Linked DNA regions of Youhaiella tibetensis. The protein of the gene in region 1 interacts with the protein of each later gene in a pairwise test. Links are inferred from orthologs where the notes say so. Each region holds a gene or a part of one and is shown on either strand. Other genes may lie near its edges.

Region 1 (3,627 bases):
GGTGGTCGAGGCCAGTGCTCCCGAGCAATCGGCGAGCGCCGCGGCACCCAAACCGATCGAGGTCGTCCAGCCCGCCGCCCCGCGTCTCATTCGCGACACGCCGGCAGCAGCCGCAGCCAAGGCCGATGCCCTTTCCGGCAGCGCGCTCGATCCGCGCCAGACCTTTGAAACCTTCGTTCCGGGCTCGGCCAACGAGATCGCCCTTGGCGTCGCCAAGCAGGTGGCCCATGCCGTGGTCAACAACACGGTGAGCTTCAACCCGGTCTATATCCATTCCACCGTTGGCCTGGGCAAGTCGCACCTGCTCAATGCCATCGCCTGGGCGGCTGGCGCCAACGAGCCGGGCCGCAACATCGTCTATCTGACGGCCGACCATTTCATGTACCACTTCATCACCGCCGTGCAGCGCCAGTCCGCGCTCGGTTTCAAGGAGTGGCTCCGTCGCGTCGACCTGCTCCTGATCGATGACATGCAATTCCTTCAGGGCAAGTCCGCCACCGAATTCGGCCATACGCTCGGAGCGCTGCTGACCGGCGCCAAGCAGGTGGTCGTGGCCGGCGACGCCGCCCCACGCGACCTCGAAATGCTCGATGAGCGCGTCCGTTCGCGCCTCTCGGGTGGTCTGGTCGTTCCGATCATGACCTTCGATGGCGATCTGCGCCGCTCCATCGTCATGAAGCGCGCCGAACAGGCTGCGGCCCGCTTTGCCGGCGTCACCTTCCCGCCCGCCGTCATCGATTATGTCGCCCGCGTCGTCGTTTCCCATGGCCGCGACCTCGATGGCGCCGTCAACCGCCTCGTCGCTGCCAACCAGCTTACCGGCGAGCCCATCACGGTGGCTCTTGCCGAAAAGACGCTGGCCGACCTCATCCGGGCCCGCGAGGCCCGCCGGGTGCGCATCGAGGACATCCTGCGCATCGTCTCGCGTCACTATAAGGTGCCGCGCAACGACCTGCTTTCCTCGCGCCGCTCGCGCGACGTCGTCCGTCCGCGCCAGATCGCCATGTACCTGGCCAAGTCGCTCACCTCGCGCTCCCTGCCCGAGATTGGCCGCCGCTTTGGCGGGCGCGACCACACCACCGTCCTTCACTCGGTCCGCAAGGTCGAGCAGATGATGAAGGACGATGGTGATCTCTGCCAGGAAATCGAACTCTTGAAGCGCATGCTCGAAGAGTGAAGAACGGTGCAAGACGGGCCGGTTTTTCCGCCCCGACTCTTGCCTTTTCGCCCCCCTTGCGCAAAGGTTCGAGGCCCCGGTTCGCCGGGGCTTTTGCTGTCCCGCGAGAGGGCAGGTCAATAGGGGTATGGTGTCATGCTGGTAACGCTCGAACGCAATCATCTGCTTAAATCGCTCGGTCACGTGCACCGGGTGGTGGAGCGGCGCAACACCTATCCGATCTTGGCCAACGTCCTGCTCAAGGCCACGCCCGAAGGCCTCGACCTGCGCGCCACCGACCTCGATATCGAAGTCACCGAGACCGTGCCCGCCATGGTCGGCACGCCTGGCACCACCACGGTTCCGGCCCACACCCTTTACGAAATCGTCCGCAAGCTCGCCGACGGCGCTGAAGTGCGGCTCGAGACTTCGGGGGCCGAGCAGATGCTCCTGACCTCCGGTCGCTCGCGCTTCCATCTGGCCTGCATCTCGCCCGACAGCTTCCCCGACCTCAAGTCGGGCACTTTCGCCCATTCCTTCTCGATCCCTGCCGCGACCCTGCGCGAGTTGATCGAGCGCACCCAGTTCGCCATCTCCAACGAGGAGACGCGCTACTATCTCAACGGCATTTACCTCCACACGCTGGAGGTCAACGGCCACCCGACCCTGCGCGCCGTCGCCACCGACGGGCACCGCATGGCGCGCGCCGAGACCGATGCGCCGGCCGGCGCCGCCGGCATGCCGGGCGTCATCGTGCCCAAGAAGACCGTGGGTGAAGTCCAGAAGCTTCTCGACGGCGCCGAAGGCGACGTGGCCGTGGAAGTCTCGGACACCAAGATCCGCTTCACGCTCGGCGGCGTGGTGCTGCTCTCCAAGCTGATCGAGGGAACCTTCCCCGATTACGATCGCGTCACGCCTAAGAACAATGACAAGGAAATGAACGTCGACCGCGCCGCCTTCGCCACCGCCGTCGATCGCGTTTCCACCATCGCCTCCGAGCGCGGCGGCAAGGCCGTCAAGCTCTCGCTCAACCAGGGCCAGCTCGAGCTCTCGGTCACCAATCCCGACCACGGCACCGCTTCGGAGGAACTGCCGGTCGAGTTCGAGACCGACAATTTCGAGATCGGCTTCAACGCCCGCTATCTCCTCGACATCGTCGGCCAGATCCGCTCGGACAACGCCGTCTTCCTCTTCAACGATGCCGGCTCTCCGACGCTCGTGCGTGAGGAAGGCGAAGCCAAGGCGCTTTACGTCCTCATGCCGATGCGCGTCTAAGGGCAACGCGCCGGGTTCATGCGCTACATCTCCCGCCTTCGCCTCACCGCCTTCCGCAACTACGCGTCGGCGGCGCTGGACCTCGATTCGCGCCACGTGGTGCTGATCGGGCCGAACGGGGCCGGCAAGACGAACCTCCTCGAAGCCATATCGATGCTCTCGCCGGGCCGGGGCCTGCGGCGGGCGCCCTTCGAAAGCCTCGCCAGCCAGGGCAGCGACCTGCCCTGGGCGGTGGCGGCGACGGTCGAGACCGATAACGGTCCGGTCGATATCGGCACCGGCGCCAGTCCCGGCGATGGCCCGCGGCGCGTGCGCATCAATGGCGCCAACGCCCGCAGCGTCGAGGACATGAGCGCCTACCTGCGCCTCCTCTGGCTGACCCCGGCCATGGACGGCCTCTTCTCGGGTCCTGCCAGCGATCGCCGACGCTTCCTCGACCGGCTGGTCACCACTCTCATCCCTGGTCATTCGGCCGCCGTCTCCGACTTCGACAAGGCCATGCGCCAGCGTAACCGCCTTCTCGAAGAGAACGCCGATCCGCTCTGGATTGCAGCCGTCGAGGCGCAGATGGCCGAAGGCGCCGCGGCCATCCATTTCGCCCGCGCCGATAGTCTGGGGCACCTCCAGGCGCTGATCGGAGAAAGCGTCGACGACGGGTCCTTCCCCAAGGCGACGCTGGCGCTGACCCCGCTCTTCGAGGATGGCAGTGAGCCGGGGTCATCAAGCGCGCTCGAAGCCGCCCTCAAGGCGGCCTGGCAGCGCTCCCGCGCCCTTGATCGCGCCGCCGGACGCACCACATTAGGACCTCACCGCGTCGATCTCGAAGTCTTCCATGCGCAAAAGCAGATGCCAGCCGCTCTCGGCTCGACCGGCGAGCAGAAGGCGCTTCTCATCGGGCTGGTCCTGGCTCAGGCCAAGCTCGTCTCGCGCATGACCGGCATCACCCCGTTCCTGCTGCTCGACGAGATCGCCGCACATCTCGATTCCGGCCGTCGCGCCTCGCTTTTCGCCGCGTTCGACAGCCTCGGGACCCAGTGCTTCATGACGGGAACGGACCCGGTCCTCTTCGAAGCCCTCGGTCCTCGCGCCCAGGTCGTCGCCGTCAAGGACGGCAGGCTTGCACCCAGTCCGTAATCCCCTCCAAAACCGGCCAAAATCGGCCATTTTGCTTGGGGATAAGCACCCCATCCGCTAGA
Region 2 (3,620 bases), 4.3 Mb from region 1 along the record:
CCATCCGGCTCTATGAAAGGGCAGGGTTCGAAATCTATGGCACCGAACCCCGGTCCCTCAACGTGAACGGTCGCTATGTCGACGAACACCTGATGGTGCGCTTCCTTGATAAGGCACCTGGAGAAGTACAATGAGTGCAACCAATTTTTCCCCGCGCGAGATCGTTTCCGAGCTCGACCGCAATATCGTGGGCCAGGCCGACGCCAAGCGCGCCGTGGCCGTTGCCCTGCGCAACCGCTGGCGCCGCCAGCAGCTCTCCCCCGAGCTGCGGCGCGAGGTGACGCCCAAGAACATCCTGATGATCGGGCCGACCGGCGTCGGCAAGACCGAGATCTCGCGCCGCCTCGCCCGACTCGCCCAGGCGCCGTTCGTCAAGGTGGAAGCCACCAAGTTCACCGAGGTCGGCTATGTCGGCCGCGACGTCGAGCAGATCGTGCGCGACCTGGTCGAGGCCGGCATCACGCTGCTGCGCGACAAGCGGCGCGGGGAAGTGCAGGCCCAGGCGCACCAGAATGCGGAGGAGCGCGTGCTCGATGCGCTGGTGGGCTCGTCCGCCTCGCACTCGACCCGCGAGAGCTTCCGCAAGAAGCTGCGCGACAACGAGCTGGACGACAAGGAAATCGAGATCGAGGTGGCCGCGCCCCAGGGCGGGGGCATGTTCGAGATCCCCGGCATGCCGAACGGCAATGTCGGCATGATCAACCTTTCGGACATGCTCGGTAAGCTCGGGCAGCGCTCGGTCAAGCGCAAGCTCAAGGTCAAGGAGAGCTATGACGTGCTCATGGCCGAGGAAGCCGACAAGCTTCTCGACCAGGACCAGCTCAAGACCGAAGCCATCGACCTGGTCGAGAACCACGGCATCGTCTTCATCGACGAGATCGACAAGATCGCCTCCTCGGGCGCGCGCGGCGGCGCGGACGTCTCGCGCGAAGGCGTGCAGCGGGACCTGCTGCCGCTTATCGAAGGGACGACCGTTTCGACCAAGTATGGCCCGGTGCAGACCGACCATATCCTCTTCATCGCCTCGGGCGCCTTCCATGTGGCCAAGCCCTCGGACCTCCTGCCCGAACTCCAGGGCCGCCTGCCGATCCGGGTGGAGCTCAAGGCGCTGACCCATGACGATTTCGTGCGCATCCTGAGCGATACCGAAGCCAGCCTCATCAAGCAGTATGTGGCCCTGCTCGGCACCGAAGGGGTCAAGCTCGACTTCACGGCCGATGCGATCGACGCCATCGCGGAGGCCGCCGTCCACGTCAACGCCACGGTCGAGAATATCGGGGCGCGGCGCCTGCAGACGGTGATGGAACGTCTGGTCGAGGAAATCTCGTTCGACGCGCCCGACAAGGACGGGGAGACCATCACGATCGACAAGGCCTATGTGGCCGGCAAGATCGGCTCCCTCGCCCAGGACACCGACCTCTCCAAGTTCGTGCTCTAGGGGCAAAGCCTTGCCCGCGCCTGGGGCCCACCTCCCTCAGTCCCTCCCCCGTTCGCGGGGAGGGCACAAGGGTGGCGAAATCACGCGCGACGGTTCTGACCCGTCCTCACGCCACGGCCGCTTCCGGGCTGTCCTTTTCGGCATATTTCGCCCAGAGCGAATCGGGGCCCATGGCGGCGATGAAAGCCTCGTGGGCCAGACGCTCGGCCTCGCTGATGCGCGAGGGCAGGGGCGTCGGGCGCTGGGCGGCGGCCACCGGGCCGGCGCTGGTGGCCGAAATCTCGACGCGGCTTTCGGCCACCAGCTCGAACCCGACCTGGCGACCACCGATGAGTTCGAGATAGACCTCGGCCAGGATCTCGCTGTCGAGCAACGCCCCGTGCAGCACGCGCTTGGAATTGTCGATGCCGAAGGTCTTGCAGAGGGCATCCAGGCTCACGCGCGCGCCCGGGAAGACGTTGCGCGCCACCATCACCGTGTCGATGACCTGATTGGTCAGCGCCGCCCGGCCGGCGCGCTGCAGCTCGGCATTGAGGAAGCCGATATCGAAGGCGGCGTTGTGGATGACCAGGGTCGCATCGCCGATGAAATCGGAGAATTCCTGCGCCACCTGGGCGAATAGCGGCTTGTCCGAGAGGAACTCCTCGGAGAGGCCGTGCACGCGAAAAGCCTCTTCTGGCATCGAGCGCTGCGGGTTGATGTAGAGGTGCAGGTGCTTGCCGGTCGGCAGGTGGTTGATGAGCTCGACACAGCCGATTTCGACGATCCGGTCGCCGTTGAGGGGATCGAGGCCCGTGGTTTCGGTATCGAGGACGATCTCGCGCTTCATTGACCCGCGTTCAGCTTTTCAACCAGAGTTCTGACTTCCGCCCGTACCGCCTCGACCGGGCGACCGGTGTCGAAGAGGTAGTCGGCGCGCTTCTTCTTTTCGTCCTGGGGCATCTGCCGGGCAAGGATGGCATCGAGCTTATCCACGGTCATTGCCGGCCGCCGCAGCGCCCGTTCGCGCTGGATGGCCGGATCGCACCAGGTGACCGCGACCTTGTCGAGGCCATAGTCGAACCCGGTCTCGTAGAGCAGCGGAATATCGACCACCGCCAGCTTTGCACCGTTTCGCTCCGCCAGATCAAGGAACTGGCTCATCCTGGCGCGCACAAGCGGGTGAACGACCGCTTCGAGCTCCGCCAGGCGCGCGGGTTCGGCGAGGAGGCGGCGACTCAATTCCGTCCGGTCGATGATGCCATCGCGGGCGACGCCGGGAAACAGGCGCTCGACCGGGGGCACCGCTTCGCCGCGATAGAGCTCGTGAACCGCTTCGTCGGAGGAAAACACCGGCACGCCGAGGTCCGCGAAGGCCCTCAGGGTCGTCGATTTTCCCGTGGCGATCGAGCCGGTCAGTCCCAGGCGCAGCACGTCAATGCTCCAGCGTCGCTTCGATCCTCTCCCGCAATTGGGCGGTGACCTCGGGGCGCGTTCCGAACCAGGCCTCGAATCCGGGGACAGCCTGGTGCAACAGCATGCCAAGCCCGTCGACGGTGCGCAATTTCCTTGCGCGCGCCTCGGCCAGCAGCGGGGTTTGGAGCGGGGTATAAACGATATCGGTCACCAGCGCCGTGTCAGGCAGGGCGTCGAGGGGCAGGTCCTCGAACCGGCTGCCATGCATGCCGATGGAGGAAGTGTTGACGAGAAGACTCGCCCGGGGCGCCAGGTCGGCGAACCCGGAGAGGGCGTGGCCCGAAAACTGCGGGCCCATTTCGTCCGCCAGCGCCCGCGCCTTGTCCGCCGTGCGGTTGAGGATGGCGATGCGCGAAAAGCCGCGTTCGGCCAGCGCCACCAGGATGGCGCGCGCCGCCCCGCCGGCCCCGAGCACGATGGCCAGTTCGCGCGCTCCGTCCCAGCCGGGTGCCTCCTGGTCGAGATTGCCGAGAAACCCGAGATAGTCGGTATTGGTGCCCCGGACCTTGCCCTGGCGGGACACCAGCGTGTTGACCGCCCCGATGCGGCGGGCCAGCGGATCGACCTCGTCGCAGAGCGCGAACACCGTTTCCTTGTGGGGAATGGTGACATTGCCGCCGGCGAACGCCCCGGCGCGCAAGGCGACGATGAAATCGGGCAGCGCCCCGGGCGCCACGTCGATGGCCTCGTAGCTCCCGGCGATGCCGTAGGTCTCGAGCCAGGTGCC

Evidence for each region. Proteins that work in one complex are often made in the same cells at the same time.
Region 2: the proteins of dnaN (region 1) and dnaQ interact in binary tests that used the Escherichia coli proteins (3 or more experiments, as listed by UniProt). The link is inferred for Youhaiella tibetensis from one-to-one orthologs.

Annotation. Positions count from the first base shown.
Region 1 is NZ_CP041690.1:424-4,050, forward strand. What follows is about bases 432-3,371. They hold dnaN (DNA polymerase III subunit beta), read left to right. Parts: upstream 432-1,312; coding sequence 1,313-2,431; downstream 2,432-3,371. Other genes in these bases: dnaA (chromosomal replication initiator protein DnaA), read left to right, coding at 432-1,177; recF (DNA replication/repair protein RecF), read left to right, coding at 2,450-3,371. Outside these bases: more of dnaA, read left to right, coding at 1-431; more of recF, read left to right, coding at 3,372-3,565. UniProt on the Escherichia coli protein: Confers DNA tethering and processivity to DNA polymerases and other proteins. Acts as a clamp, forming a ring around DNA (a reaction catalyzed by the clamp-loading complex) which diffuses in an ATP-independent manner freely and bidirectionally along dsDNA.
Region 2 is NZ_CP041690.1:4,293,876-4,297,495, reverse strand. What follows is about bases 407-3,339. They hold dnaQ (DNA polymerase III subunit epsilon), read right to left. Parts: upstream 2,268-3,339; coding sequence 1,545-2,267; downstream 407-1,544. Other genes in these bases: FNA67_RS21065 (shikimate dehydrogenase), read right to left, coding at 2,853-3,339; coaE (dephospho-CoA kinase), read right to left, coding at 2,264-2,851; hslU (ATP-dependent protease ATPase subunit HslU), read left to right, coding at 407-1,438. Outside these bases: FNA67_RS21085 (GNAT family N-acetyltransferase), read left to right, coding at 1-134; more of hslU, read left to right, coding at 131-406; more of FNA67_RS21065, read right to left, coding at 3,340-3,620. UniProt on the Escherichia coli protein: DNA polymerase III is a complex, multichain enzyme responsible for most of the replicative synthesis in bacteria. The epsilon subunit contain the editing function and is a proofreading 3'-5' exonuclease.